2 linked regions of the Euzebya rosea genome follow. The protein of the gene in region 2 interacts with the protein of the main gene of each other region in a pairwise test. Links are inferred from orthologs where the notes say so. Each region holds a gene or a part of one and is shown on either strand. Other genes may lie near its edges. The genes, in order: CUC05_RS13435 and CUC05_RS10585.

What was found.
Region 1: the proteins of CUC05_RS10585 (region 2) and CUC05_RS13435 interact in binary tests that used the Escherichia coli proteins (3 or more experiments, as listed by UniProt). The link is inferred for Euzebya rosea from one-to-one orthologs.

What each region holds. Positions count from the first base shown.
Region 1 is NZ_PGDQ01000009.1:34,352-49,671, reverse strand. The notes cover bases 4,792-7,706. They hold CUC05_RS13435 (aspartate-semialdehyde dehydrogenase), read right to left. Parts: upstream 6,811-7,706; coding sequence 5,773-6,810; downstream 4,792-5,772. Other genes in these bases: CUC05_RS13430 (aspartate kinase), read right to left, coding at 6,814-7,706; CUC05_RS13440 (enoyl-CoA hydratase/isomerase family protein), read left to right, coding at 4,792-5,395. Outside these bases: CUC05_RS13465 (RimK family alpha-L-glutamate ligase), read right to left, coding at 1-564; CUC05_RS13460 (serine hydroxymethyltransferase), read right to left, coding at 638-2,146; CUC05_RS13455 (phosphotransferase family protein), read right to left, coding at 2,186-3,223; CUC05_RS13450 (VOC family protein), read left to right, coding at 3,308-4,018; CUC05_RS13445 (class I SAM-dependent DNA methyltransferase), read left to right, coding at 4,026-4,715; more of CUC05_RS13440, read left to right, coding at 4,712-4,791; more of CUC05_RS13430, read right to left, coding at 7,707-8,073; redox-sensitive transcriptional activator SoxR, read right to left, coding at 8,135-8,593; CUC05_RS13420 (SDR family NAD(P)-dependent oxidoreductase), read left to right, coding at 8,690-9,400; CUC05_RS13415 (S-adenosylmethionine:tRNA ribosyltransferase-isomerase), read left to right, coding at 9,397-10,473; CUC05_RS13410 (hypothetical protein), read right to left, coding at 10,514-11,071; CUC05_RS13405 (class I SAM-dependent methyltransferase), read right to left, coding at 11,171-11,953; recombination mediator RecR, read right to left, coding at 11,965-12,558; CUC05_RS13395 (YbaB/EbfC family nucleoid-associated protein), read right to left, coding at 12,559-12,873; dnaX (DNA polymerase III subunit gamma/tau), read right to left, coding at 12,916-14,787; CUC05_RS13380 (S16 family serine protease), read right to left, coding at 15,091-15,320.
Region 2 is NZ_PGDQ01000006.1:331,570-346,969, reverse strand. Bases 11,380-14,374 are described here. They hold CUC05_RS10585 (peptide deformylase), read right to left. Parts: upstream 13,172-14,374; coding sequence 12,587-13,171; downstream 11,380-12,586. Other genes in these bases: hutU (urocanate hydratase), read right to left, coding at 14,029-14,374; CUC05_RS10580 (phytanoyl-CoA dioxygenase family protein), read right to left, coding at 13,171-14,025; CUC05_RS10590 (formimidoylglutamate deiminase), read right to left, coding at 11,380-12,590. Also shown: CUC05_RS10650 (NAD(P)/FAD-dependent oxidoreductase), read left to right, coding at 1-205; CUC05_RS10645 (hypothetical protein), read right to left, coding at 237-956; CUC05_RS10640 (sialidase family protein), read left to right, coding at 1,170-2,744; CUC05_RS25600 (nitrilase-related carbon-nitrogen hydrolase), read right to left, coding at 3,237-3,929; CUC05_RS25595 (hypothetical protein), read right to left, coding at 4,238-4,828; CUC05_RS10625 (hypothetical protein), read right to left, coding at 4,853-5,167; CUC05_RS10620 (VOC family protein), read left to right, coding at 5,291-5,776; dapB (4-hydroxy-tetrahydrodipicolinate reductase), read left to right, coding at 5,773-6,573; CUC05_RS10610 (FAD-dependent oxidoreductase), read right to left, coding at 6,566-7,633; CUC05_RS10605 (HNH endonuclease signature motif containing protein), read right to left, coding at 7,750-9,090; CUC05_RS10600 (PRC-barrel domain-containing protein), read left to right, coding at 9,360-9,701; hutI (imidazolonepropionase), read right to left, coding at 9,940-11,166; more of CUC05_RS10590, read right to left, coding at 11,163-11,379; more of hutU, read right to left, coding at 14,375-15,400. UniProt on the Escherichia coli protein: Removes the formyl group from the N-terminal Met of newly synthesized proteins. Requires at least a dipeptide for an efficient rate of reaction. N-terminal L-methionine is a prerequisite for activity but the enzyme has broad specificity at other positions.

The sequences.
Region 1 (15,320 bases), on a different replicon or contig from region 2:
GACGTCCTTGCCGCGGGACTCGGAGATGAACTGCTGGATCAGCACGTTCTGCTTGGTGGACTGCAGCGTCTCCACGACCGCTTCGGCCACCTTGTTGTCGGGCGCGAGGATGACGCCGATGCCCTGGGTGCCCTCGAGCAGCTTGATGACGACGGGCGCGCCACCGACGGCCTTGATGGCCGACGGGACGTCCTTGCGGTCACGGACGAACATCGTCCGCGGGATGCCGATGGAGTGTCGCGACAGGATCTGGATCGAGCGCAGCTTGTCGCGCGAGTTGGCGATACCCGCCGCGGTGTTGGGCGTGTAGACGTCCATCTGCTCGAACTGCCGCACCACCGCGAGGCCGAAGAACGTGATGGACGCGCCGATCCTCGGGAGGATGGCGTCGTAGTCCGACAGGTGCCGGCCGCGGAACTGCAGGTCCGGTTCACCCCCGGTCAGGTCGATGCCGAAGCGGACGGTGTTGAGGACCTTCGCCTCGTGACCGCGCTCGAGCGCAGCGATCTTCAGCCGCTGCGTGGAGTAGGCGTTGGGGGACCTGGAGAGGATGCCGAGCTTCATTGCCCCGCACGATACGGGGTGTACCGGGGTCCGTGCCGGGCTGCGGGTGGTCCGACGGTGTCAGCCGGACGCCCTAGCGGTCACGGATGTAGCGGATACGACGGAACTCCGAGCGGAATCGCGCGACCTTCGGCGCCAGTCGACTGGGGTCGTCGTCGCGCCAGGCCTGGCCGATGAAGGCCGCGAGCTGGGGGATCGCGGCACCGCTGATCCCCCACCGCACGATCTCCGGGGTCCCCATCCGCAGGCCGTTGGCGTCCCCCTCGATCGTGGGGATCGGCAGGCCGATCGCGCTGGTCAGCAGGTTCGCGCGTCGCAGGTGGTGGGCCGCGGCCGTCCCACCGCCGAGCTCGCGGGCATCGAGCGCCAGCTGGTGGCTGACCTGCGTCGGCTGCCCCGCCGGACGATGGACTGGAAGGTCCTGCGCCTCCAGGCCCCGGGCCAGGTCGGCGGCGGCGGTGACCATGTCGGCGGCGTACTGCCGGCCGTGCACGAGCCAGTCCAGCATCGTGACGGCAAGCGCTGCGGTCTTGCCCGCGTCGAAGTTGGCGGTCAGGCCGGGGTGGGCGATCGCCTCGATCCGCTCGGCCAGCGTCGCGTCGTCGGTGACGACCACCCCACCCGGCGGACCGGCGAGGCTCTTGTAGGTGCTCATCGTCATCAGGTGCGCGCCGTGGAGGAGCGGGTTCGGCCAGGCCCGCCCGGCGATCAGGCCGCACAGGTGGGCCGCGTCGAACAGCACCCTGGCGTCCACCTCGTCGGCAACGCGCCGGATCCCCTCCACGGGATGGTGGGCGAGGTTGAGGCTGCCGCCGATGGTGATCAGCGCCGGTCGGACGCGGTGGGCGAGCGTCCGCAGCCCGTCGACGTCGATGCTGTTGGTGTCCGGGTCGACCGGCGCGTGGTGGACCTCCAGCCCGTAGAGCCCGGCCGCACCCGCCTCGTGGTGGGTGACGTGACCACCGACGCTGGGCGGCGGGACGATCACCGCATCGCCCGGCGACGCCGTGGCCATGAAGGCGTAGAGGTTGGCGATCGCGCCGGAGGGCACCCGCACCTCGGCGAAGGTGGCGCCGAAGACCTCGCGCACGAGGTTGGTCGCGAGGACCTCGATCTCCTCGATGGCCTCCAGCCCGGTCTCGTACTTCGCCCCGGGGTAGCCGAGGGACGGACGGCTGCCGAGCCCCCGGGCCATCATCGCCTCGGCCACCGGGTTCATGGTGTTGGCGGCCGGGTCGAGGTTGACGGCCTCGCGGTCGTGGATGTCCCGGTCGCGCTGGACCAGGGCGTCCAGTCGACGAGCGATGCCGTCGACGTCCAACCGGTGGGCCTCGGCGGAGATGGTGGCCACCCGGTCGGCGGCCGACGGCGGCAGCCAGGATCGCGGGTCCACGGCGTGTTCGTAGCGCCACATGGGCGGATCAGTGACCTTTCGGATCCACTGGCGGGCCCGGTCGAGCTCCAGCCAGGCCGCGCGGATTGCGGCGTCGTCGGTGTTGCCCTGCTGGCGGAGGTCGTCCCGCACCTTCCACGCGCGCGTCAGCTCGACGAACGCGGCGTCGAAGGGCGTCACAGCCTCCATTCCGCCGGATCCTAGCGAAGCCGACGGTCGTGGGACGGGTCAGATCCCGGCCTCGTCGGCGTACCCCGCGGCCATGTCGAACAGGTCGGTCACCTTCTCCTCGAACAGGCGCCAGCCGTCGTCGGCGTCGCCGTAGGCACCCGCCCGGTTGCGCTGGTAGACGCCCTCGAGGATCGCAGCCAGGCGCCAGGTGGCGAACGCCATGTAGTAGGGCAGGACCCCGTCGGGGACGTCCAGCCCGCCGGCGTCGACGTAGGCCCGGACGAAGTCCTCACCGGTGCCGTACCCGGGGTGGCCGGTGGGACGGCCGATCAACGCGTCGGGCACGCTGTCGTCGCCCCAGTAGACGAGCGTGATGGCGAGGTCGGCGAGGGGGTCACCGGCGGTCCACAGCTCCCAGTCGAGCACGGCGGCGACGGTGCCGTCGGGGTGGATGATGACGTTGTCCAGCCGGTAGTCGCCGTGGACGATCGCGGTGGCCCGCTGCTCGGGGATCGCCGCGGTCAACCGGTCGTGAACCGCGTCGGCCACCGGCAGCTCACGGCCCTTCTGGGCGTCCATCTGCCGCTTCCACACGTGCAGCTGGCGGGCCAGGTAGCTGTCGCCCTTCCCCGGCTTGACCAGCCCCAGCTCGTAGGGGTCGATCCGGTGCAGCGCGGCCATGGTGCCGGCCAGGGAGCGGGTCGCCGTCGCACGGGCCGCCTCGTCGATGGACGCCCCGTCCTCGGTGGTCCGCAGGATCAGCCCGTCGACGTGGCGCATGACGTAGAACGTGCCGCCGATGATCGACTCGTCGCCCTCGAATCCGATGACCTCGGGGACGGGGACGTCGCTGTCGGCCAGCGCGCTCATGACCCGGGCCTCACGTGACATGTCGTGGGCGCCTGGCAGGAGGTCTCCCAGCGGCGGCCGGCGGACCACGAACGTGCGGCCCCCGGCGTCCGCCACGCGGTAGGTCAGGTTCGAGCGGCCACCGGAGATCTGCGTCGCGGTCAGCGGAGGGGTCACCTCCGCCCGGCCGGCCAGCCAGCCCTCGAGGGCGTCGACATCCAGCGGGACTCCGTGTGCATCGCTCATGACCGCATACCCAACCACACCCGTGGGGGCCGCACCCAGCCGACCGTTTGGCAGGACATGACCGCGGTCACCTACCCTCGCCACATGCCGCTGACCCAAGCCGTACTCGATCACGTTGCCATCGCCGTGGAGGACGTGGATGCCGCCGTGTCCCACTGGCTCGACCGCGGGGCCGTGCCCGTCGGCGGGGGTGTGGCCCCCGCGTTCCGCAGCGAGCAGGTCCGCCTGGGCAACGGCGCCAAGCTGGAGCTGATCGGCCGGACCTCGGGCGAGCCGTCCTTCATCGACGGCTACCTGGAACGGTTCGGCCCCGGTCGCGTCCACCACGTCACCATCAAGGTGGGCACGTCGTTGGCCCAGGCGATCGACGAGCTCGAGGCGGAGGGCATCCAGACCGTGGACCGCAACGAGTCCTACCCCCACTGGCACGAGGCGTTCGTCCGCCCGTCCGTCGTCGGCGGGATGATCGTGCAGATCGCCTGGGCCTCCGGCACCGACGCCGACTTCGCCGAGCGCAGCGGCAGGCCCGCACCGCAGCCACCCGATCCCGCCGCCCCGCACCTGCTGGCGCTGCGGATGACCCACACCGACCCCGCCGCCGTCCGGCCGCTGTGGGCTGCCCTCGGGGCCACGGTGGACGACCGGGAGGACGGTGGGTTCGAGGTCCGCTGGCCGAGCTCGCCGATGGTCGTCCGGGTTGCCCCGGGCGAGCGGTCTGGGCCGGTCGGGCTCGTCGTGCCGGACCTGGCCCCCGGCGAGCGGACCGACGTCGCCCCCGTCCTGCTCGGGGTCTGACACCGTCGTGTGGCCGGCGGCGGAGTTCGGCGACGCGTGGGCCGACGTCTACGACGCCGTCTTCGCCGATCTCGACACCGACGCCGAGCACGCCGTCGCGGCACTGAGCACGGACCTCGCAGACGGGGCCGGGGTGCTGGAGCTGGGGGTGGGCACCGGCCGCCTCGCCATCCCGCTGGCCGCGACGGGACTGCATGTCACGGGTGTGGACAGCTCGGCGCGCATGCTCGCCGGACTGGCGGCCAAGGCGGGCGGCGACGCGGTCAGGGGGGTGCTGGGCGACATGGTCGACCCGCCCGTCGAGGGGCCGTTCGACCTCGTCCTCATCGCATTCAACACGTTGTTCGCGTTGCCCGACCAGGACCGGCAGGTGGCGTGTGTCGGCGCCGCCGCGCGGGGGCTCGCCGACGGTGGGCGCCTGGTCGTGGAGGCCGCGGTCCCTCAGCCATGGCGATTCGCGGACGGCGACCACGACCCGGTGACGCAGACGGTCCGGTCGGTGCGGGTTGTCCCCGACGACACCGGTGTCCGTACGCTGCCCCTCAACATGCGCTACGCCTGGCCCAGCGAGGTCGACCTGATGGCGCGGCTGGCTGGCCTGTCCCGTGTCAGGCGGTCGGGCGGCTGGGCCGGCGAACCCTTCGATGACCTGTCCACGCGACACGTCACCACCTACCGAAAGGACCCCACGACATGAAGCTCGAGGTTGTCGACGGCATCCACCTGCTGACGCTGGACGAGGCGTCGCAGGTCATCAACGACACGACCGTCGCCGCGTGGAACGACGCGCTGGCCACCGTCGCGGCGTCCGAGGGCCCGACTGCGCTGGTCGTCACGGGCGAGGGCAAGACGTTCAACCAGGGACTCGACCTGCCGTTCATCGGCGGCCTCGGCGAGGCGTTCCCCGACTTCATCCGGGACGTGCACCAGCTGTTCGGGCGGTTGCTGCGGGTCGACGTCCCCACGATCGCGGCGATGAACGGCCACACCATCGCCGGCGGCGCGATGCTGGCCCTCTGCATGGACCTGCGCATCATGCGGTCCGACCGTGGCTGGTTCCGGCTGCCGGAGGTGGAGCTGCAGATGCCGTTCACCACGGTCATGGACAGCCTGGTGTCGTCGCGGATCCCCCAGCCGGCGCAGCACCGGATGATGGTGCTCGGCGAGCGGGTCGGGGGCGAGGGTGCGCTGGCTGCCGGCGCCGTCGACGCCGTGGCCGAGGGCGAGGACGGCCCCCGAGAGGCCGCCATGGCGAGGGCCGCCGAGCTGGCGCAGTACCGCGGCCCGGCGCTGACGCAGATCCGCACCACCCGATACGGCGACCTGCTGGCCTCCATCGACCGCGACGGCGACCGCGAACACCTCTTCGCCCCCTGATCAAGCGGTCCGACGGGACCGGCGCGGCGAGCGGAAACCGACCCGGACGGCGGCCGGCCCGGCGGCCGGGCGTGTGCCTTCCCCTCCCCCACCAGGTGGCCATGCCACCCACCCTCGGGCCACGTGTGCGGCCCCCACCCCCGCGGGGCGTGCATTCCACACGAACCCGCACCCCGTGTGGTTTCCCCCGACCCCCGGGGCGGGCAAGGCACACGCCGGGGCTCGGCCCGACAACACGAACGGCCGGTCCCGTCGGCGGGCCGGCCGTGTCGTGGGACGCGCTACACGCGCTCCGCGCTGCACGCGCTCCGCGCTGGACGGACTACGTCCTGGACGCGCTCCGCGCTACACACGCTCCGCGCTACACACGCTCCGCGCTACACGTGCCCGCGGGCGACGAGCTCCTCGCCGATCTGGACGGTGTTGAGGGCGGCGCCCTTCAGGAGGTTGTCGCCGACACACCAGAAGTTGAGGGAGTGGCTGTCGTGCAGGTCCGCACGGACGCGGCCGACGGCGACCTCGTCCCGACCGGCGTACTCCAGCGGCGTGGGCATGTCGGCGACGACCAGGCCCGGGAATCCGTCGAGGGCCTTCAGCGCGGCCTCGCGGGTGACGGACTGGCCGAACGTCGCACGGATCTGCAGGGAGTGGCCCGCCACGACCGGCACCCGCACGCAGGTCGGCGCGACCTCCAGGTCGGGAAGGCCGAGGATCTTCCTCGACTCGTTGAGCAGCTTGAGCTCCTCGTCGGTGTAGCCGTTGTCCTGCACCGTGCCCAGCACCGGGACGACGTTGAAGGCAAGCGGGGCGGCGAACACGTTCGGCTCGACCAGCTTCGCCGCGGCAGCGCCGTCGGTGCGCAGCAGGTCGAAGTGCTCGGCCAGCACCGGCACCTGGGCCTGCAGCTCGTCGATGCCGCTCTGTCCGGCCCCACCGGCCGCCTGGTAGCTCGTGGCCACCATCGACACCAGGCCGAACGCATCGTGCAGGGCCTTCAGCGGCAGCATCGCCGCCATGGTCGTGCAGTTGGGGTTGGCGACGATGCCCTTGGTCGGCCGCACCGACAGCTCGTCCCCGTTGACCTCGGTGACGACCAGCGGCACGTCGGGGTCCATGCGGAACGCCGAGGAGTTGTCCACGACGATGGCGCCGGCCTCGACCGCGCGGGGCGCGTGCTCCAGCGACCGCCCTCCACCGGCGGAGAACAGCGCGAGGTCGACGCCGTCGAAGGCATCGGCGTCGGCAAGGTTCTTGACCGTGATCTCGCGGTCCCGCCAGCGGATGACCGTGCCGGCGGACCGCTCGGAGGCCAGCAGGACGAGGTCCTCCAGCGGGAAGTCCCGGCGGTCCAGGAGGCGACGGAGGTCCTGACCGACCGCTCCCGTAGCTCCAGCGATGGCGACTCTGCGACCCATGACCTAGCTCCCTTCGACGCTGACGACTTCGGCGCCGTCCAGCCCGAACTCGGAGTGAATGGCGTTCACGGCGGTCTCGACGTCGGACTCGTCGACCACCACGGAGATGCGGATGGTGGAGGTGGAGATCATGTCGATGTTCACGCCGGCTTCCGACAGCGCGGTGAACATGCGCGCGGCGACGCCGGGGTTGGTCTTCATGCCCGCCCCGACCAGGGACACCTTGCCGATCTTCTCGTCGACCTCCAGGCCCTGGGCGCCGACCTCGGTCAGCAGCGGCTCCAGCGCCTCACGCGCCACCCTGGAGTCCGTCAGGGGGATGGTGAACGTCATGTCGGTCGTCCCGGTCGCCGAGACGTTCTGCACGATCATGTCGACGTTCACGTTGGCGTCGGCGAGCGACTGGAACACCCGGGCGGCCACGCCGGGCTTGTCCGGCACGCCGCGCACGGTCAGCTTGCCCTCCGACCGGTCGTGGGCGACGCCGGAGATGATGGCCTCTTCCATGGGGTTTCCTTCCGCGTGGGCGTGCACCCACGTTCCCTGGTGGTGGCTGAAGCTCGAGCGGACGTGGATGTCCACGCCGTGGTTGCGGCCGAACTCCACCGACCGCGTGTGCAGGACGCCGGCGCCGTGGGCGGCGAGCTCCAGCATCTCCTCCGCGGAGATGTGCTCGACCTTGCGCGCCGTCGGCACGATCCGGGGGTCGGCGGTGTAGACGCCGTCGACGTCGGTGTAGATCTCGCAGACCTTCGCGCCGAGCGCGGCCGCCAGCGCCACCGCGGTGGTGTCGGTGCCGCCACGACCGAGCGTGGTCACGTCCTTGGTCGTCCGGGACACGCCCTGGAAGCCGGCCACGATGACGACGTGGCCCTCGGCCAGCGCGTCGGTGATCCGGCCCGGCGTGATGTCGAGGATCTTGGCCTTGCCGTGCACGTCGTCGGTGATGATGCCGGCCTGCGATCCGGTGAAGGACCGGGCGCTCAGCCCCTCCTCCTGGATCGCCATCGCCAGCAGCGCCATGGAGATGCGCTCACCGGCGGTCAGCAGCATGTCCATCTCGCGTCCGGGTGGGTGCGGGGAGATCTCCTCCGCCTGCCGGATCAGCTGGTCGGTCGTCTTGCCCATGGCGGACACGGCGACGACGACGTTGTTGCCGGCGCGCTTCGTTCGTGCGATCCGATCGGCCACACGGGTGATGCGGTCGGTGTCGGCCACCGAGGTTCCGCCGTATTTCTGCACGATGATGGGCGCGCCGGTCATGGGCGACAGGCTAGCCGCGTTCCGCCGGAACTCCGATTCGTCCCACCGGACCGGGTCCGCGTCACTCGTGCGGGTGGAGCGGTTCGGGCAGCTTGACCGCCCCCGTCCCCCGGTCCGCGAGCTGGTCGTCGGGGTTGAAGATCGTGCAGGACCTCAGCGACAGGCAGCCACAGCCGATGCAGCCGGTGAGGCCGTCCCGCAGTCGTTCGAGGGCGGCGATCTCGTCGTCCAGGCGGCTGCGCCAGCTCCTCGAGATGCGAGCCCAGTCGGCCTTGGTCGGCGTGCGTTCCGACGGCAGGAGCGCGAGGGCCTCCCGGATCTCGTGCAGGCTCAGGCCGACGTGCTGCGCCGCCGCGACGAAGGCCAGGCGCCTGAGCACGTCGCGGTCGTAGCGGCGCTGTCCCCCGTCGGTCCGGTGCGCGGAGATCAGCCCCTCGCGTTCGTAGTACCGCAGGGCCGACGCGGCGTACCCGCTGCGCTCGGCGACCTCGCTGACCGTCAGCTTCGCGACCCTGCCCAAGGAAACCTCCAGAAAGCCCTTGCCTTGAAGTTGACTTCAACTTCTACCGTTCGTGTCGACATCCTGCAACCCACTCGACACGAAGGAACACACCCGATGCGCATCGCCCTCGTCACCGGCGCGTCCAGGGGGCTCGGTCTGGCCCTGGCCGACCGGCTCGCCGACCAGCCCGATCCCTGGCACCTCGTCCTCACCGCCCGCGGGCACACGGCGCTGGCCGTCGCAGGGGCCCGGCTCCGCGACCGGACCGCCGTGACGACCGTGCCCGGCGACGTCACCGACCCCGTCCATCGCGACCGGCTGGCCGACGTCGTCGGCGAGACCGGACGCCTGGACCTGCTGGTCAACAACGCAAGTGACCTCGGCCCCTCTCCCCTGCCGTCGGTGCTCGACATCGCCCCCGAACGGCTCGAGCAGCTGTACCGGACCAACGTCGTGGCCCCGATCGCCCTCGTCGCGACGCTGCTGCCGGCGCTGCGACGGGCACGGGGCACCGTGATCAACATCAGCTCCGACGCCGCGGTCGACCACTGGCCGGGATGGGGCCCCTACGGCAGCTCCAAGGCTGCGCTCGACCACTTGTCGGCGGTCCTCGCAGAGGAGGAACCGACCCTGCGTGTCCACGCGTTCGACCCCGGCGACATGCGCACCGACATGCACCAGGCGGCGTTCCCCGGCGAGGACATCAGCGATCGCCCCGACCCATCGACGGTGCCCCCGGCCATCCTGCGGCTGCTGGACGACATGCCGCCGAGCGGGCGCCACCGCGCGGAGGAGCTGCTGGCGACCGCGGAGGTGGGCGCGTGAGCACGCTGGAACCGCGGCTGGCCTTCGACGTCCCCGCCGAACGAATCCCGACCGCCCCACCCGAACGCCGGGGGGTGGCGCGGGACGGCGTCCGGCTGCTGGTCGCCGACGGTGGGACGATCACGCACGCGAGGTTCCACGAGCTCGGCCGGTTCCTCGAGCCCGGTGACCTGCTGGTCGTCAACACGTCCACGACCCGTCCGTCGGCGCTGGCGGGACGGTTGTCGGGCAACGCCGACGGTCGGCCCATCACCCGACACGCGGTGGTGCACTTCTCGACCCGCACCGACCACGGCGGCTGGGTGGTGGAGCTGCGGCGGCCCGACGGCAGCGGACCCATCCTCGACGCCGCGTCGGGCGACGTCGTCCAGCTGGCCGGCAACGGCACCCTGACCCTCGGCACGCCCGTGGCTGCGGGTCCCGAGGGGGCGGGCGTGCGGCTGTGGTCGGCGGACGTCGACGTCCCCGGCGGTCGGGTCACGGCCCACCTGGCCCAGCACGGGCGCCCCATCACCTACGGCGACGCGCCGGCCTGGCCGCTGGAGGACTACCAGACCGTGTTCGCCCGCCACCCCGGCAGCGCCGAGATGCCGTCGGCCGCCCGGCCGTTCTCGTTGTCGCTCGTGGCCGACCTGGTCAGCCGGGGCATCGTGCTGGCCCCCCTCCAGCTGCACGCCGGCGTCAGCTCACAGGAGGCCGGGGAGGCGCCGGGGGCCGAGCAGGTGCGGGTTGGCGAACGAACCGCGGCCCTGGTCAACCACACGAGGGCCAGCGGCGGCCGCGTCATCGCGGTCGGCACGACCGTCACCCGGGCGCTGGAGACGGCGGCGGACGCCGGTGGGACCGTCCGGGCCGTCCGTGGCTGGACCGACCTCGTGATCACCCCGTCGCGTGGGGTCCGTGTCGTGGACGGGATCATCAGCGGCTGGCACGAGGCGGACGCCTCGCACCTTCAGCTGCTCGAGGCGGTTGCCGGCCCGCGGGTGCTGGACGCGGCCTACCGGCAGGCGCTGGATGTCGGCTACGACTGGCACGAGTTCGGCGACGCCGCCCTCCTGCTGCCCGATCGCTGACCGCCGCCCGGTGCACGTGTCCCCGGGCGAGCGGTGCGGGTCAGGTCCGGTCGGTCGACAGCTGCAGCGACAGGTCGACCTCCTCCAGCTCGTCTCCGCGGTCGGTGGCGACGACGAGCAGCGAGACGTCGTCCATGTCCCACATGCTGCGCAGGGCCTCGCCGACCTCCTGGCGGTCACGTTCGACCCAACCGCGCGCCGGGAGCTCCTCGGCGTAGAAGGACATGATCGTCTCGGGCGACGCGGAGGTGACGACGAAGTTCTGGGTCTGCACGCCGTCCACGTCCTGCGGGCCACCGACCGGTTCGGCGCTCGGGGGCACGGGGACGTCGGCGAAGCTGCCGGCGACGAATCCCTCACCGTTGGCGACCGCCGGCTGCTGCTCACCGGACTGCTCGTCGGGCTGGTTCTCCGACTCGTCCACGTCGTCGCCGAAGGACTCGATGGGGTCGTTCTCCAGGACGGCTTGTTCCTCCGCCTCGGTCAACGTGTCGTCGTCGTTGCAGGCGACCAAGGACAGGCCGAGCACGAGGACGAGGAGGAGGCTGAGGGGGCCGGAGAAGAAGCGGGGGAACGGCAGCGGGGATGGCGTGCGCAAAGGGGTCACCTCGGGCTGGGAGGGGCGGGCTGGGAGGGGCGGAGGGGGTGAACGTGGTTCTCCCCGTGACGTACCCGACCCCCCGTCGCCCGCAAACGCCTAGGCCTTGCGCAGCCACCAGGCCTGCTCGCTGGGCCATCGGTTGGCCCAGGTCGGCGTGACCGCGAACCGCACCTCCTCGCCCGTCACCGAGCAGCGCGGCTCGCGGTAGTCCTCCACGACGAAGCCGACCTCGTGGAACAGCGCCATCCATCCCGAGGTCGGAAGGCAGAACTCGATGCCGCCGGGGTCGTCGACCGCGTCGGTCCAGTCGAGGCGGTACAGGTCGAACCAGCCACGGTGCAGCGTGGTGTCGATCGGGACCGCCCCGTCCAGCGGCGCGGTGACGTGGGCGAGGGGATGTGTGCCGAGGAACACCAGGCGTCCGCCGGGACGGAGCAGCCGCCACGCCTCGGGGACCCAGCGGTAGGGGTCGCACCAGATGGAGGCGCCGTACTCCGACAGCGCGAAGTCGACGCTCCCGTCGGGCAGGGGGACGGCCTGGGCGTCACCGTGGATCAGCTCGAGGTCGACGCCGTGCTGGTCGGCCAGGCGTGTGGCGGTGGTCAGCTGCTCGGCCGAGGCATCGACCCCGACGACACGCCGCGCCCCACGTCGGGCCATCCACGCGCTGCCGTAGGCGGTCCCGCAGCCCAGCTCGATGGCGTCCAGGCCCGACAGTTCCTCGGGCAGCAACGGCAGCTCGGCGTTGCCGATGCCCCAGATACCCCACTCCGGCGTGTCCAGGGCCCAGTTGTGCGCACCGGACGCCACCCATTCGTGGGCGTTGGTGTCCCAGTGATCGCGGTTGACCACCACGTGGTCCGGATGCGCATCGCTCATCGCGCGAGACGTTACATCGCCGTGCGGCCGGCGAACGCCCGTCCCAGTGTCACCTGGTCGGCGTACTCCAGGTCGCCGCCGACGGGCAGGCCGCTGGCGATCCGCGTGATGGAGACCTCCAGCGCCCTGAGCTGCTTGGTGAGGTAGCTCGCCGTGGTCTCGCCGTCGACGGTCGGGTTCAGCGCCAGGACGACCTCGGCGATGTCCTCGGTCCCCATGCGACGCAGCAGCTCGGCGATGTGGAGCTTGTCCGGGGTGATCCCGTCGATCGGCACGATCATGCCGCCGAGGACGTGATAGCGCCCGCGGAACTCACCCGTCTTCTCGATCGCCTGGACGTCCTTCGGCTCGGCGACGACGCACAGGACCGACTGGTCACGCTTGGGGTCGCGACAGATCCGGCACTCCTCGGCCTCGGCCACGTTGAAGCAGCGCTGGCAGAAGTGCACGTCGCGTGCCGCGGACGTGATGGCCTGCGCGAGGCGTTCGGCGTCCGCCCGGTCGGTGCCGAGCAGGTGGAACGCCAGCCGCTGGGCGCTCTTGGGCCCGATTCCGGGCAGCCGACCGAGCTCGTCGATCAGGGTCTGGACGGGACCTTCGTACACCTAGATCAGGCCGGGCGGCAGCCCGAGGCCACCAGCGATCCCGCCCATCATCTCGCCCTCCAGCTCCTTGGAGGCGCGCACGGCGTCGTTGCAGGCCGCGACGATGATGTCCTGCAGCATCTCCACGTCCGCCGGGTCGACGGCTTCGGGGTCGATGGTGATCGACAGGAACTCGCCGGCCCCGTTGACCTTCGCCTCGACCATCCCGCCGCCGGCGGATCCGGTGACGGTCTCGGCCGCCAGCGCTTCCTGCGCCTTCTGCATCTTCTTCATCATGGCCTGCGCCTGGCGCATCATGGCCTGCTGGTTGCCCATCGTGTTCTCCTGGGTCTCGCGTTCGTGGGTGAGCCTACTGGCCTACCCCTGGGTGTCGCTCGTGACCTCGGCCCCGAGGACCGCGGTCAGGGTTCGGATGGCCGCGTCGTGTGCGGCTGCCTCGTCGGTGACCTCGCCGGCAGCTTCCGCTGCCTCGTGGTTGATGACTGCCGACGCCTCGTCATCAACCTTCACGTGAGGGGACGGTGGATCCTCCTCCACGGCCCCGACGGTCGCGCGTATCCGGTACCGCGTGCCCACGACTCGTTCGACGATGTCGGCAACGGTCCGGGCGCTGTCGCCGTCCCCGGCCTGCTGGGCGTGGAAGTCGAACGCGAACCGCAGGATCAGCGCACCCTCGGCGATGGCGATCGGGGTGCCCTCGCCGAAGATCGCGGCCAGCCGGCGGCTGGTGCCCCCGAGCATGTCCATGATCGCCGGCCAGGCGTTGACGATGGCCTGCAGGTCCTCGGCGCCGCCGGCCCGCGCCCGGTCGGCCGCGGCGGCCTGCGGCTGCGGGTCCGCCGCGGCGGCTGCGTCGGTGGTGGGCTCCGCTGCGCGTTCGGGCGGGCGTGTGGGCGCGGCCGGTTCGGGTTGGGCGGGCGAGGGCTCGGCCGGCTCGGCGGTGTGTTCTGCTCGTGCCGGCGCGGTGGGGGCGTCCGGCTCGGCTGGAACCGGAGCAGGCTGGGCCACGGGCGTCGCTGGCGCGGCTGCCGGGGCCGAGGCCGCCGGCGGGACGGCCATGGCCGGGGTCGCCGCCGGCCCGGCGCCGTTGGCCACCGAGGCCTCGAGTCGCTCCAGCCGGGCAGCAAGGGACTGCACGTCGCTGCCCGCTTCGGGCAACGCGGCCTTCGCGAGGGCGATCTCCAGCGGGAGGCGGGTGTTGCCCCGACGCATCCTGGGCTGGGCGTCGTTGAGCAGCTCGACGGCACGCAGCAGGTCGGCCACCCCCGTGCGGTCGGCCTGGGCCTTCAGCTCCGCCACCCGGTCGGGCGTCGCCTCGATCAGCCCGGCGTCGGGGGCGGCGCGCAGCAGGACGAGCGACCGCAGGTGCTCGACGGCGTCGGTGGCGAACTGCCGCAGGTCGGTGCCGCCGTCGGCCACACGGTCCACGACGCGCAGGACCCCGGCGACGTCGCTGTCGGCGAGGTGGCCGGCGAGCGCGTCCAGGAGCGTGGCCGGAACCGAGCCGAGCACATCGGCGACGCCCTCGGCGGTGATGTCCTTGCCGGTGAAGGCCACGACCTGGTCGAGCACCGAGAGCGTGTCACGGACGCTGCCGTCGCCGGCCCGGACGATCGCGGCCAGGGCGTCGTCGGCGAACGTGAAGCCCTCGAGGTCCCCAAGGCGGCGGCAGTGGTCGGCCAGCACCTTCGCGGGCACGCGCCGGAAGTCGAACCGCTGGGTGCGCGACAGCACCGTCGGCAGCACCTTGTGGGGTTCGGTCGTGGCGAACACGAAGACGACGTGCCCGGGCGGTTCCTCGATGGTCTTGAGGAACGCGTTCCATGCCTGCGTGGTGAGCATGTGGCACTCGTCGACGATGTAGACCTTCTGCCGCGCGATGGCGGGGGTGAAGGCCACCCGGTCGACGAGGTCACGGACGTCCTCGACCTTGTTGTTGCTGGCCGCGTCGATCTCGATGACGTCCGGGGCGGTGCCGTTGCGGATCGAGCGGACGATCGGGTCGTCCTGATCGGGGCTGGAGGTCGGACCCTCGGTGGCGTTCAGGGCCATCGCGAAGATGCGTGCGCTGGAGGTCTTGCCGGTCCCCCGCGGGCCGGTGAACAGGTAGGCGTGGTGCCACGAACCCGAGTCGACGGCACGGGCCAGCGTGGTCGTGACGTGGTCCTGGCCGACCACCTCGGCGAAGGTGGCCGGTCGGTACTTGCGGTAGAGCGAGACGTGCGCCACGGGGTGGCCTTCCTCCGGATCGAGGACGGGTGGGCTGATGGACTCCAGAGTCTGACTCGTGGGTGTGACACCGCGCACCCCGGCCGACCCGGTCGGCTGTGGACGGGCGATCCGACGCCGAACGCAGCACCGCCGTGAGTGTCACGGACGAGTCCGCGGCTTGGCCATGGCACCCGCCACAGACCGCTTATGGCTGCTGCCTTCCGGCCCTGACCAGGTTCACGGTGCGACGTCGCATGGGACCTCGGACCCGTCCGTGCCATCCACGGCGGGGTCGACCACTATAGCGACCACCGGGCAGGCTCACCGAGCCGACAGCACCGCAACGGCCTCCGCCACCGTGTCCACCCCCACCACCTCCATGGCGACACCCACCGGAACCGCGTCCCGTGCGGCCTCGACCTGCCCCGAGGGGACCAGGAACATCGCGGCACCAGCCGCCGCGGCCCCGCGGACCTTGTCGGCGACCGATCCGACTCCCACGACCGTGCCATCGGGGCGGATCTCCCCCGTCGCCGCGATCGACCGGCCAG
Region 2 (15,400 bases):
GGTCGTGGCCAGCCAGCTGAAGCGGTGGCGCTACGCAACCCCGACCACGCCGCACGCCGACCGAGCCGTCCGCATCGTCGAGGGCGCGAACATGGGCTCGGCCGGCGGCCTCGTGGTGGCTGGCGACGCGTTCGGGGGACCGAAGGTCGAGGGTGCGGCGCTGTCGGGCCTGGCCGCCGCGCAGCTCCTGCTGGGGACTGGCTGACCCGGGGGTCGGGCCTCGCGGTCGGACTCGGTCAGCGGGCGTCGGGGACGACGAGCTCCTGACGGCCGCCACGCCATGCGGTGAAAGCCATCGCGATCATCCAGACGGGGGTGACCAGCCCGGCCGACCACGGCAGGTTGAGCGCCATGGTCACGGCACAGACCGCGAAGGCGAGGAGGGCCGAGAGGGCACCGACCCAGCGGGGCAGCCCTCCGTGGCGGAACACCAGGACCGCGGTCAGCGCCATCGTGGCGACGAGCGGGACGAACACGCCGTACTGCAGCTGCCCGGAGACGGTGAAGAGGACGGCCACGTCGACCTGGGTGTAGAAGTCGGCGTCGACCGCGCCGGGCAGGCCGCTGGTCAGGATGGACTTGAACACCGCCCCGATCGTGACGGTGGCCACGGCCACGTCCAGGGTGGTGCCGATCCGGTCGACCAGCTCCTCGGCGGCGGGTGCAGCCCGGCGCAGCATCTCCACGAGGCGTGGGCGGAGCAGGAGCAGGCACACCGCCGTCGCGTACAGCAGTGCTGCGCCGACCTGGGAGGGGATGTGCCCGCCGGTCAGCTCGGCGAAGACGGCCTCCGGGCCATCGGCGAACACGCCCGGGTCGGTGATGAACGGCGGGCCGGCGATGGTGCCGGCGGTGCCGAGGACGGCGACGCCGACCGCCAACCAGATCGTGGAGGTGACGCGGCGGGGGACGATGGTGGACGGAGCGGTCTCGAAGGCGGGGGCGACGGTGGCCATGGCGTTCTCCTGTGGCTGAGGGGCTGGCGGGTGGCTGGCGGGTGGCTGGCGGGTGTGGGCGGTCCTGTGGATCGCGACCCGTTCTGGCAGGACCGTAGGCAGGCGCATCTCCTTCCCCTCGTCCCGGTTCGGCCGTGCAGCGTCCCTGCAACACCGACGCAATCGGGCGATCGGAGGAGGAATCGCGGGGGTCGACGGCGAACCCCCGGGCAGATGAACACCACTCGCGCGTCCGTGTCCGCCCTGCTCGTCCTCGGCCTGCTGCTGTCGCTGCTGGTCGCCGCCCAGTCGGTCAGTGCCGACCCGGCGGACCCGACCTGCGAGACCTACGACCCGGCGGCCGGTGCGTCGAGCGTCTGCGACGTCGATGGCCGCTGGACCCAGATCGGTCACAACAACTTCGAACCGACGATGGGCGTGACGCCGGAGGGTGGCCTGTACATGGCGACGACCCCCGGTCGTGGTGTGGCCGTCGGGTGGCGCGCCGGTGTGGCGAAGGCCGAGTCGCTGGACGCGGCGTTCACGTCCAGCTGGACCGACGTGCAGCCGACGATCGCCGGGTACTCCAACCCGCCGGAGACCAACGACCCGTACGCCTACGTCGATCCCTCGACCGGCCGGATCTTCAGCTTCCACATGAGCCCGATCCTGCTCTGCTCGATCCTGAGCTTCTCCGACGACGGCGGCGAGACCTGGACGACCCCGCCGGTCGGCTGTGGCCCCTCGGGCGCCTGGGACCACCAGACGATGGTGGCCGCACCGCCCACCCCCGGCACCGTGATGCTGGGCGACTACCCCAACGTGCTGATCCAGTGCGTCAACTCCGTCTACGCCGAGATGTGCGCGCGGTCCCTCGACGGCGGCCTGACCTGGGGTGCGGGGTACCCGGCGTACCCCAACCCGTCGCTGACCGGCGCCGGCACGCAGACCGGCCACCTCGCCGCCGGCCCGGACGGCACGATCTACTTGCCCTCCCCCAACGGTGGCAACCAGGCGAGCATCTACGTCTCCTCCGACTCGGGCCTGACCTGGACCGAGCGCGAGATCACCGACATGGACATCCCGTTCTCCGACCCGGCGATCGACCTGGACGCCGACGGTGTGCTGCACGTCACCTGGATCGACACGTCCAACCACCTCTGGTACGCCTCCTCCACCGACCGGGCCGAGACGTTCAGCGAGCCGGTCCGCGTCACCTCCACCGGCGTCCACGCCGAGCTGCCCGCGCTGGTCGCCGGTGACGCCGGTCGCGTCGCCATCGCCTTCGCCGGCACCCGTGACCTGCCGAATGGCTACCAGACCAACGTCGCCGCCAGGGACGTCTCCTGGGGCGCCTACATCGCGGTCACCGACACGGCGATCCCCGGTCAGACCCCCACGTTCGACATCGTCAACACCACCGGCGACGACCCGATCCAGCGCGGCACCTCCTGCAACTCGCGCTGCCTGTACCTCGTGGACTTCATCGACGTCGTCGTGACGCCGGACGGCACCCCGGTCGCGGCGTTCTCCGATGGGTGCGACAGCGCGGCCTGCATCGACGGCACGGCGTCGAACAACGTCACCGACCGCGGCAAGGGCATGATCGCCGTCGCCGACTTCGACCTGTGCGCGACGACCTGCCACCACTTCACGCCGGCCGAGGGCGGCCAGTCCCCGCTGCTCGGCGCGATGCTGCCGGCGTCGGAGCACATCGGCCACGAGGCTCGCGACGTCCTGGGCGCGGCACGCCACGAGGCGCTGCTGCAGGCCCACCTGGACGAGCTGGGGTTCACCCCGGCGGAGTGAGCGCGGGCTCTCCTCCCCGCGATCACACGGGCCGGCCGGCGACGGTCGGCCCGTTCGCCGTTCTCGGGTCTCCGCCCCTCGGTCTCAACGGCGGGCGTGCCTCAGCGGCGAGGGCGCGTCAGCGGCGAGGGCGCGTCAGCGGCGAGGGCGCGTCAGCGACGAGGGCGCGTCAGCGACGAGGGCGCGTCAGCGACGAGGGCGCGTCAGCGACGAGGGCGCGTCAGCGGCGAGGGCGCGTCAGCGGCGAGGGCGCGTCAGCGGCGAGGGCGCGTCAGCGGCGAGGGCGCGTCAGCGGCGAGGGCGCGTCAGCGGCGAGGGCGCGTCAGCGGCGAGGGCGCGTCAGCGGCGAGGGCGCGTCAGCGGCGAGGGCGCGTCAGCGGCGAGGGCGCGTCAGCGGCGAGGGCGCGTCAGCGGCGAGGGCGCGTCAGCGGCGAGGGCGCGTCAGCGGCGAGGGCGCGTCAGCGGCGAGGGCGCGTCAGCGGCGAGGGCGCGTCAGCGGCGAGGGTCGTCGAGGAACGTTGCTGCCGTCTGCCGGCGACGGTCGACGGTGACGGAGAACACGTCGGGCCGGCTGTAGTGGCCGGTGGCGTCGAAGGTGTGTCGCGCCGCACGGATGGTCGCGGGGTCGATGTCGGCCACGACGAAACCCTCGCGGCCGACGAGCGGCTCGGCCAGCCAGCGACCGTCGGGACCAGCGATGGCGCTGCCCCCGTTGAAGGCGACGTCGTCGGGCTCCAGCCGGTCGAGCAGCGGGAAGTCCTCGGGGACGTCGTCGAGGTCGAGCACCGCCGACGCGGCCAGTGACACGACCCTCCCCTCCTTGGCGATGAACCGCGGGATGTCGTGGGTGTTGTGGTCGCCGCCGGGCCACACCGAGACGTGCAGGTCCTCCCCCGAGGCGTACAGCGCATGGCGGGCCTGCGGCATCCAGTTCTCCCAGCAGTTCAGCCCGCCCACCCGGATGCCGTGGCCCGTGTCGTGGACCCGCAGGCCGTGGCCGTCGCCGGCGCCCCAGACCAGCCGTTCCTCGAACGTGGGACGCAGCTTGCGGTGGGCGCTGACGACACCGGCATGCGGGGAGATGGCAAGCAGGGTGCACCAGACGGTGCCGCGCCCGGACCCGCCGCCACGTTCGGTGATGCCCAGGTAGGTGAACACGCCCGTGTCGGCCACGCACTCTGCGATGGCGTCGACCTCGGGCCCGTCGAGCTCGACGGCCGCGTCCAGGTAGTAGGCGTAGGCGGCCGCCTGGTCGGGGTCGTCGAAGCGGCCACCGTCGGTCGGGGCTGACCCAGAACGGGTAGCCGGACAGGAACGTCTCGCCGAACGCCACCAGGTCGACGTCGGTGGTGGCCGCCCGCTGGATCCAGTCGGTGACGATGGTGGTCGTGCGGGCGGAGTCTCCCCACGCGGGGCGGGCCTGGGCGGCTGCGATGCGCATCGGTGGAGGATACGAAGGGGCGAGGGTGCTCGACGGGCGACGCTCGCCGGGATCAGTCGGCGGGAGCGACCGGCGCGTCGGGGGCCGTGCCGCCGGCGGCCTGGCCGGGGACCGGCAGGGCCTGGGCCTCGTCGTCGGGGCCGAGCAGGACCTGCACCACGCTGCCCGTCCGGCATCGGATCGACGCCTTGATGTAGGTGCGCGAGCTGCCGCCGTCGATCAGGATCTCGGCCTCGAACCCCTCGTCCTCGAGGTGCACGACCTCGACGTCGTCACGTTGCACGAACGCGTCGCGGAGGTCGATCGGGGTGGCGTCGATGAAGCCGGTGGCGCTGACCAGCGGACCGACCTCCGACAGCTCGGTGATGACCATGCCGTCGGGCAGCACCATGTCAGCGGGTGGGGTCTCGTCGATCCCGTCGGGCAGCGGCTCGCAGTCGATGAAGCCCTCGTACAGCTCGTTGGTCTGGTCGGTGAGGACGAACGGGCTGTCGCTCGCCGTGCCAGCGCCCGACTCGGCTGCCGTGTCAGCTGCAGTGTCAGCCGCTGACGTGTCGGCGGGATCGCTGCCGCCACCGCACGCCGTGGCCAGGACCGCAGCGGCGAGGAGTGTGCCCACCATCCGGGCCGGTCCGCCGTTCACCCGAGGGATGGTACGGGCTGGCCGTCAGGAGACGGGTATGCCGGGGGTGGGGACGGGCGGATACACGTTCGGTGCCGGTGCGATGGGAGCGGTGGGGGCCAGCTGCAGGGTCTGCGCCGGCGCGGCGGGTGCCAGGACCTGCTCCTTGAACGACAGGCCACAGCCGCTGCACTCCACCGCGCGGCCGAGGCGTGCGAGCGGGATGACGGGGATCCAGAAGAGGGTGAACCAGCGGCGGGCCTCACGGAGGCGGGCCAGGCGGTGCTGGCGTTCGTAGGGGCAGGCGAACATGCCTTCCCACAGGATTGCGAACCGTGTCCTCCAGCCGAAGACGATCATGACGGGTGTTCCTCTCGTGCGGTCCAGGGCGACGAATCGGATGTCGGGGTGAACCGCGACGGCGGTGCGAGGATTGCCGTACGGACGGACCGAAAGGGTTCTGTCAGAAGCGAGGGGAGCGTCATGGAGGCCTACGACACGCCGGGAGCGACGTCGCCGTGGAGGTTCGGCCTGCACCACACGCAGCTGGCGATGCCGGTGGGGGCGGAGGACGTGGCCCGGGCGTTCTGGGTCGACCTGCTCGGGATGGTGGAAGTCGCCAAGCCGCCCGTGCTGTCCGCGCGGGGCGGCCTGTGGGTCAGGGCCGAACGCGTCGAGATCCACATGGGGGTCGAGGACCCCTTCGTCCCGGCACGGAAAGCGCACCCGGGGATCCTGGTCGGTGACCTGGACGGCCTGGCCGCTCACCTGTCGGACCGCGGGATCGAGCCGCGCTGGGACGAGGCGTTCCCGTGGTTCCGGCGGTTCTACGTCGACGACCCGTTCGGCAATCGGCTGGAGTTCCTCTCGCCTCGGGAGGGATACGTCGGTCCGGACCACGACTGGTCGTCGGTAACGGGAGCGGGGGCGGGCGCGGACCCGGGCGCGGGCGCTACAACACGGCCATGACGTTGCGGGTGTGTGTGGCAGGGGCGACCGGGTGGACGGGCCGAGCGGTTGCGGAGGGGGTGGTCGCCGCCGACGACATGGTGCTGGTCGCCGGGACCAGCCGGTCGGCGGCCGGCCGGGACCTTGGAGTGGCCTGGGGCGGGGAGGAGATGGGCGTGCCGACAGTGGCGTCGGTGGAGGAGGCGCTCGCCCTCGACGTCGACGTGCTGGTCGACTACACCTCCCACGAGGTCGTGGCCGACAACATCCGGACCGCGGTCGAAGCCGGTGTCGGCGTGGTCGTGGGGACCTCGGGGCTGACCGGCGAGGAGTTCGAGGTCACCGACGGGATGGCACGGGAGGCTGGGGTCGGGGTGATCGCCGCGGGCAACTTCTCGCTGACCGCGGCGATGATGCAGGCCGCAGCGCTGCTGGTGGCTCCGTACCTGCCGCATCGCGAGGTCATCGACTACGCCTCGGCGACCAAGGCCGATTCGCCGAGCGGGACCGCCCGTGAGCTTGCCGAACGGCTGGGGGCGGTCAGGGCGGCCGAGCTCGCACGGCCCGTCGAGAGGACCGGAGGGATGGTGGAGGCGAGGGGCGCATCGGTGGCCGGTACGCAGGTGCACTCGCTGCGGCTGCCAAGCTTCACCGTGTCGACGGAGGTGGTCTTCGCCCTGCCCGACGAACGGCTGAGCATCCGTCACGACGCCGGCGGCTCCGCCGCACCGTATGTCGCCGGCACGCTTCTGGCCGTCCGTCGCGTGGACGGCGTCATCGGGGTGGTCCGTGGACTGGACACGCTGCTGCTCAGCTGAGGGCGGCTGGCCGCCCGAGGTACTCGCGCAGGTCCCGGACCGCCGTGCGGGCGGCGCGGGTGGCGCCGATCGTGCTGGCGGACGGACCGTAGCCCAGCAGGTGGATCCGCGGATCGTCAGCCACCATGGTGCCGTCCATCGTGATGCCGCCCCGCGCGTTCCGCAGCTGCATGGGGGCAAGGTGATCGAGGGCGTGGCGGAATCCGGTGGCCCACAGGATGACGTCGGCCCTGACGGTCCGGCCGTCATCCCACGCCACCCCATCGGCGGTCACGCGGTCGAACATCGGCAGCCGCTCCAGCACGCCGCTGGCGCGTGCCGCCTCGACGGACGGCGTCATTGCCAGACCGGTGACGCTGACCACCGACTCGGGCCGTTCCCCGACCGCGACCCGGTCCGCAACACGCTGCACGGCGTCTCGGCCGGCCTGCTGGTCGAAGGGGCCTGACCGCCAGGCCGGCGGGCGGCGAGTGACCCATGTCGTGCTGGTGACCCGGGCGATCTCGAGCAGGTGTTGCACCGCCGAGTGGCCCCCACCGACGACGACCACGTGCTGTCCGGCGAAGTCCTCGGCGGACCGGTAGTCGGCCGTGTGCAGCTGGCGGCCCGTGAAGTCGGCCATGCCGGGATACCGCGGCCAGAACGGCCGGGTCCAGGTGCCGGTGGCGTTGACCAGCGTCCGGGTGCGCCAGGTTCCCTCGTCGCTGTCCACCAGCAGGCGCCCGTCCCCGGCCTCGCGGACCGCGTGCACCGCGGCCGGCCGGATGATCGGGAGGTCGAAGGTGTCCTCGTAGCTGGAGAAGTACTCCGCCACGACCGCGCTGGAGGGTCGGGTCGAGTCGGTCGGCGCAGGGTCCAGGCCGAGGCCGGGCAGCGGGTGGATGCCGTGGGCCCCGCCGAGGGTCAGCGACGGCCACCGATGCCGCCATGCCCCGCCGGGCCCGTCGTTGCCATCGAGGACAACGAAGTCGGTGTGGGGACGGAAGCCCCGCTGGGACAGGAAGTACGCAGCCGACAGCCCAGCCTGTCCAGCACCGATCACCACGACATCGACGTCCATCGAGCACCACTCCACGTTTGTTTGGATTCGTACTTTACGAACCGCCGTGGTCCCATGAGCATTCCGGACCCGGGTGGTTGCCGGACGCGGGCGACCGGCGGGCTGTGGCGGCCCGATCAGGTGGGTGTGGAGGTGAAGGTGCGGCCGTCGTGGAGGGTGATGGTGACGGCCCTGGTATGTCGGTGCATCTCCAGGCCGATGTGGTGGTCGTGGAGGGTGGTGTGGCAGGACCTGCACAGCAGCAGCATGTTGTCGGTGCTGGTGGGGCCGCCCTGTTCGCGGGGGATGATGTGGTGGGCGTCGGTGTGCTGGGCCGGGGCGTGGCAGCCGGGCATGCGGCAGCCCCGGTCGACGGCGCGCAGGGTCCGGTAGTGGCGGGCGGTGATGGGGCCGGTGTGGTCGCTGATCGCCACGGGCCTGCCGTCGTCGACGATGACGGTGGACAGGGCCGGGTCGCACAGCATCCGTTCGGTGGTCAGCCGAGTGAGGGGGATGGGGCCGCCGTGCCAGCGAGCGAGCAGCCGCCCGATGGGCCCGTGGGGGTCGGTGGTGTCGATGACGACGCTGACCGATGGCCGCGCCGGCCGGGGCGGCAGTGCGTCGGTGCCGGTCGTGGTGTCGGTCGTGGTGCCGGGGGTGGCGCCGGCGAGGTAGCTTGCGGCGATGCGTCGGAGGCCTTCGGCGAGCTGGGCCTGTCGGGCGGTGGCGGGCAGCAGCTCGGCGGGCACCTCCTGGCCGTCGGCGTCGGTGCGAACCTCACCCGGTGGGCTGGGGCGGTCGGCGGCGGCCTCGGCGGCCTCCAGGATGGTCATGACCGCCTCGATGCGGTCGTAGCCGGAGAACGCGGCACCACCGAAGAGATCGGGTTCGACGCGGAGGAACGCCCGGTCGGCCGGGTCGAACCGTTCGGCGTCGACTGAGTGGAGGATCTGGGTGGCCCAGTCGCGGGCGGTCCGCACGATGGCGTCGGGGTCTGCGGTGGGGTCGGTGGTGGCCAGCGGGCCGGCGAGGTCGTCGTCGAGCTCGGTGGTCTGGGCGGCGGTCAGGTCACGGGTGGCCCCGACGATCTGGTGGACCTGTGACCACGACAGCCGGCCGTCGGCGAACGCCGCGTCGACGGCGGGCATCCGGGTGAGGGTGCGTTCGGCGCGCATCAGCCGACCGATATCGGTGCCGGTTCGTCCGGTGGCCAGGGCGAGGAACCGGTCCAGCCGAAGCCCGCCGGTGTCCTGTCGGTCGCGGGCGTGGTGGCGGTGGTGGCGGATCAGCCCGATGACCTCCGCGATGATCCGGTCGGCCTCGCCCAGCAGCGCCACCAGCCTGCCGACCGTCGACACGTCGTGGCGAACCACCGGGGTGGCGTCCGGTCCGGCCGGGTGCGGACCGGGGGTGTGGATGTCATCGGGCTGCAACCAGCCCAACGCCTCCACCCGCTCCTCCACCACCTGATCCGTCATACCCGTATTCAACCCCGAGGGTGTGACATCCACCCTTGGGCCGGAGGTTGTCAGGTCCGGGGAGTCCGGCGGTCGAGCCTCGCCCCGGTGACCACCAGGCCATCGGCGTCCAGCCCCTCGTCGGGATCGTCCACGACCACATCATCGCGGGCCGACTCGGCGACTGTCACCTGTGTCCCGGTGAAAGGGTGCGCGCTCGTTTCGCAGACCTCCTATCGGGGAGGTCAATGGGTGACGCACGAACGCCCACCGACACATCGGAGGAACACATGAACACCACCCCAGCCGTACTGAGCGCCACCAGCATCGATGGCAACGACATCCGCAACCGCCAGGGCGAGGACCTCGGCAAGGTCAAGGACCTGATGATCGACCTCGCCGACGGATCGGTATCCTACGCCGTGGTGTCCTACGGCGGCTTCCTCGGTATGGGCGACAAGCTGTTCGCCGTGCCCTTCGAGGCCCTCACCGTGGACCCCGAGCACCACGCGTTCATCCTCGACGCCAGCAAGGAGCAGCTCGAGAAGGCTCCCGGCTTCGACAAGGACAACTGGCCGAACTTCGCCGACCCGCAGTTCGCCGACACCCTGCGGACCTTCTACATCCGCTAGGTCTCGTCCTGAGGACGGCCCGGGCATCCCCGCCCGGGCCGTTTCCTGTGTCCAACCCCCTCCCCCTCTTCCAGGATCGTGCCGCTACCCACCCATACGTGGGTCAGGCCCCGATCGCGCCGCCACCCACCGGGACGGCCGAGCCGACCCGACGGCCCGGATCGTGCCGGTCATCGCGCATGGACGACGCAGGCCCCGATCTCGCCGACTGGCGGGCCGGTCAGCCGAGGGAGCCGGGTCAGCCGAGGGAGCCGGCCACGATGTCGCCGGCCAGGACCGTCGCGGCGACGAGGGGGACGCCGGGGCGGTAGGCCAGGTGGTCGGGGGACGGGGCGTCCAGGACGACCATGTCCGCCCTCGCCCCAACCCGCAGGTGGCCGACGTCGTCCACCCGCAACGACCGGGCGCCGCCGGCCGTGGCGGACCAGACCGCCTCGGGCAGGGTCAGGCGGCAGTCCCGCACGGCCAGCGCGATGACGAACGACATCGACGTGGTGTAGCTCGAGCCCGGGTTGCAGTTGGTGGCCAGCGCGACGGTGGCTCCGGCGTCGACCAGGCGGCGTCCGTCCGGATAGGACTGCCGGGTGGAGAAGTCCGTCGCCGGCAGCAACGTCGCCACCGTCGAGGAGCCCGCCAACGCCTCGACATCCTCACCCGACAGGTACGTGCAGTGGTCGGCCGACGCGCAGCCGAGCTCGACGGCCAGCCGCACCCCCGGCCCCTCCCCCAGCTGGTTGGCGTGCACCCGGCCGGCAAGCCCCGCCGCCATCCCGGCGAGCAGCACCTCCCGCGACTGGTCGGCGTCGAAGGCCCCCTCCTCGCAGAACACGTCCACCGACCCGGCCAGCGGCGCGCACGCCTCCAGCATCTCTCCGGTCACCAGCGACACGTAGCCCGCCGGGTCGTCGGCGTGCTCCGGAGGCACGACATGGGCGCCCAGGTACGTGGTGTGCGGCGTGACCTCGCGGGCCAGCCGCAGCAGGCGGGCCTCGCCCTCCGGCGTCGCCGCGTAGCCCGACTTGACCTCCAACGTGGTGATACCAGCCGCCCGGGCCTCGGCCACCCGCGACGACAGGGCCGCCCGCAGCGCCTCGTCCGTCGCCGACCTCGTCGCCCCGATCGTCGTGGCGATGCCGCCTGCCGCGTAGGGCTGACCGGCCATGCGTGCGGTGAACTCCGCCGACCGGTCCCCGGCGAAGACCATGTGGGTGTGGCTGTCCACGAAGCCCGGCAGGACCGACCGGCCACCCACCGACACCCGCTGGTCCGCCGACGGAGCCGCCCCGGTCCCGACGGCCGCGACACGCCCGCCCTCGACGACCAGCCACGCGTCGGCGAGTCCGCGGCCGACCTCCTCGCCGTGCCGGCCCGCGCCCGACGTGGAGGCGTCGACGCCGACGGGCAGGTCGTGGGCGGGGTCGTGGGTGGTCAGCCAGCCGATGTCGGTGAATGCAGTGGTGGTCACGGTCGACGCTCCGATGCAAGGGAGGAGATGGAGGATCGCAGGGCCTCGGCCACGTCCATGCCGAGGTGTTGCCCGCCGGCCACAACGACGCGGCCGCCGACGATGGTGTGGGTGACGTCCGCCGCGGTCCCGGCGTGCACGACCCCGGCCAGCAGGTCCGACACCCCTGCGAGGCGCACCGAGTCGAGGCCGACGACGCACAGGTCGGCCAGCGCCCCCTCCTCGATCCGACCGGCGTCGGCCCACCCCAGTGACCGGGCCCCACCGGCCGTGGCCGCCGCGACGAGCGACGCCGGGGACAGCAGGCCACGTTGCTGGGCGACCAGCCGGAGGTCGGCCTCGACGGCCCGGGCCTCCTCCAGCAGGTCGATCACGACGTGCTGGTCCGACCCGAGCGCCAGGTCCGCGCCGGCGTCCCGCAACGCCACCGCCGGGACGACGCCGTCGGCCAGGTCCCGCTCGGTCGTGGGGCAGGCGCACACCGTCGAACCGGTCGAGCCGAGCAGGCCGATGTCGCCCTCGTCCAGCCACACCCCGTGCACGGCGGTAAAACGCTGGGCCAGCGCTCCGGCCCGGTCCAGCAGGACCACGGGCGACACCCCGAGCGCCTCGACACAGGCCGACACCTCCGCCGGCTGCTCCGACACATGGGCATGCAGGACGGACACGTCGCCCAGCACCTCGGCCACCCCTGCGACGGCGTCGCCAAGGACCGACGCCGGTACCGCACGGACCGAGTGCAGCGCCGCCCCGACGCGGGCCCCCGCTCCAACAGCTCCCTCTGCTCCCCCGACACGCCCAGCGAGGTCGGCTAGGCGGGACAGCCACGATTCCACCGACCCGTCGGAGAAGCGTTGCTGCACCGACGAAAGGCCCGGCGCCGCCACCGTGTCGCCGACGCCGGCGGTCAGGTAGAGGGTGTCCAGCAGGGTGATGCGGATGCCGGCCTCGGCGGCGGCCGCCAGCATCGCCTCCCCCATCACGTTGGCGTCGGCGTACGGGCGGCCGTCGACGTCGTGGTGCAGGTAGTGGAACTCGCCGACGGCGGTGATGCCGGCCAGCGCCATCTCGCCGAACACCCCTCGGGCCAGCGCGTGGTAGCGGTCGGGATCCAGCCGGCCAGCGACCCCGTACATGACCTCGCGCCACGTCCAGAACGATCCCGGCTCGCCGGCCCCCGCCACCCCGTGGGTGCGACCGCGCAGCGCCCGGTGGAAGGCGTGGGAGTGGGCGTTGACCAACCCCGGCAGGGTCAGCCCCCGCAGGTGGGTCCCCGCCGCCGCCACCTCGTCGAACCGCGCGCTGTCGACCTCGACGGTGGCCAGGCGCCCGTCGGCGACACCCAGCACCACCCGGTCGGCGACGACGCCGTGGGACGGTGCCCCGACCAGCGCTTGGTCACAGGCGTACCAGTCGACGGTCACGAGCCGACCCGTGCCACGTACTCGCTGATGCGTGCCTCGAAGGCCTCGCGGTGGAACCGGTCGTAGTTCTCCCACGTCGTGAACGTCCGCGGGTCGGCGACCCGGTCGAGGAAGACCATGCCGTCCAGGTGGTCGACCTCGTGCTGGAACGTGCCGGCGGTCACCCCGCGGACCACCTCGTCGTGCTCGCCGCCGGCGCGGTCCAGCCAGCGGACCCGCACCGCCGTCCACCGGGGCAGCTCGCCGCGGATGGCCGGCACCGACAGGCAGCCCTCGATGATCGGCTCGGTCCCCTCCTCCTCGATGGGTTCGAGGGTCGGGTTGACCAGCACCGTCAGCGGGATCAGCGGCTTGTAGGGGTACCGCTCCCGGGTGTGCGGACCGACCTCGGCGATCGCCACCCGCAGCGACGCACCGATCTGGGTGGCGGCGATCCCCGCCCCACCGGCGTCGTGCATGGTGTCGATCAGGTCGTCGATCAGCCCCTGCACCGCCGCCGAGCCCAGGTCCTCCACGGCGATCGGGGTGGTCGGCGTGCGCAGGACCGGATCGCCGACGTGGACCAGCGGACGAACCGCCATCAGCCCGCGGCTCCCGATGCGTCCACGGCATCCGCCTCGCCCACGGGCCACAGGACCGGGAACAGCGGGTGGTCCATCGGCGCCCCGGCGGGCAGCTCGTCTGCCAGCCCGTCGAACGGCGGGGACGTCGTCCACTGCCGCGGCGCGTGCACCATGTCGTCGCCCAGCATCCGGATGGAGATGACCCGACGACGACGGGTCGACCCGCCGGCCGCGTGCAGCGTGAGCATGTTGAAGAAGACCGCATCGCCGGGCTCGAGCGCCCAGCCGACGACGGGCCAGCGGTCGGGGTCGCCCTCGATGTCTGGCAGGTCCGACAGCGTCCCCTCGGGGAACCACTTGGCCTGCGCGTCCTGGAACGTGCGGGGCATGTACCACTCACCGGAGTGCGAGCCGGCCACGAACTCGAGCGTCGACTCGCGGTCCACGGGGTCGACGGGGAACCACATCGAGGTGTTCTGAGTGCCCTCGACGTTGTAGTAGGGCTGGTCCTGGTGCCACGGGGTGCGCTGACGGGTGCCGGGCTCCTTGGTCAGCATGTGGTCGTGGTACAGCCGCACCGTCCGGCTGCCCATCAGCTGGGCGGCGATCCGGGCGGCCGGGGACTCGCGGACGAACCGTTCGATCTCGGGGATCCGCTGCCAGTTGCAGAAGTCCTCGATGAACGCGCCGTCGTCGTCGGCAGAAGCCCGCTTGGCCCTGGGCGAGAGGTCGGCGAGGTTGGCGTCGACGGCCCGGCGGGCCAGCTCGACGTCCTCTGGCGAGAAGGCCCCGCGGACGACGACCACGCCGTCGCGCTGGTAGGCCTCGATCGTCTCGGCGTCGATCTCGATGGCGTCGGTACGTGCGGTCATGGCTCAGCCCTCCAGCAGGGGGATCTTCACGCCGCGCTCGCGGGCGACGTCCTTGGCGATGTCGTAGCCGGCGTCGGCGTGGCGCATGACTCCCAGGCCGGGGTCGGTGGTCAGCACCCGCTCCAGCTTCTGCTCGGCAAGCTCCGTGCCGTCGGCCAGGCAGACCATGCCGGCGTGGATGGACCGGCCGATGCCGACCCCGCCGCCGTGGTGGATGCTGACCCAGGTGGCGCCGGAGGCGGTGGTCGACAGGGCGTTGAGCAGCGGCCAGTCGGCGATCGCGTCGGACCCGTCGATCATGCCCTCGGTCTCGCGGTAGGGCGAGGCGACGGAGCCCGAGTCGAGGTGGTCACGGCCGATGACGATGGGCGCCGACACCTTGCCGTCGCGGACGAGGTCGTTGAACACCTTGCCGAGCTTGGCCCGCTCGCCGTAGCCCAGCCAGCAGATCCTCGCGGGCAGGCCCTGGAAGGCCACCTGCTCGGAGGCCTTCTTGATCCAGCGGTGGAGGGGCTCGTCGTCGGGGAAGGTGTCGAGGACGGCCTGGTCGGTGACGGCGATGTCGGCGGGGTCGCCGGACAGGGCCACCCAGCGGAACGGGCCCTTGCCCTCGCAGAACAGCGGCCGGACGTAGGCGGGCACGAAGCCGGGGTAGTCGAAGGCCCGGTCGAACCCGCCGAGCCTGGCCTCTGCGCGCAGGCTGTTGCCGTAGTCGAAGACCTCGGCGCCGGCGTCCTGGAAGCCGACCATCGCCCGGCAGTGGGCGGCCATGGCCTCGCGGGCGCGGCGGGTCATCTCCTCGGGCTGCTCGGCCGCCATCTTCGCGGCGGCCTCGGGGCTGACGTCGACGGGCACGTAGCTGAGGGGGTCGTGGGCCGAGGTCTGGTCGGTCACGATGTCGGCGGGGAAGCCGCGCTCGAGCAGCTGCGGGACCAGCTCGGCGGCGTTGCCGATCAGCCCGACGCTGAGCGGCTGCCTGGCGTCGCGTGCTTCGATGCACCTGGCGATGGCGTCGTCGATGTCCTCGGCGATGACGTCGAGGTAGCGGTGCTCCACGCGGCGTTCGGCACGCCAGCGGACGACCTCGATGCACAGGGCGACGCCGTCGTTCATGGTGACGGCCAGCGGCTGGGCGCCGCCCATGCCGCCCAGGCCCGCGGTCAGGGTGATGGTGCCGGCCAGGCTGCCGTCGAAGCGTCGGCGGGCGATCTCGGCGAAGCACTCGTAGGTGCCCTGCAGGATCCCCTGGGTGCCGATGTAGATCCACGACCCGGCGGTCATCTGGCCGTACATGGTCAGGCCCTCGGCCTCCATCCGGCGGAACTCCTCCCAGTTCGCCCAGTCGGGGACGAGGTTGGAGTTGGCGATGAGCACG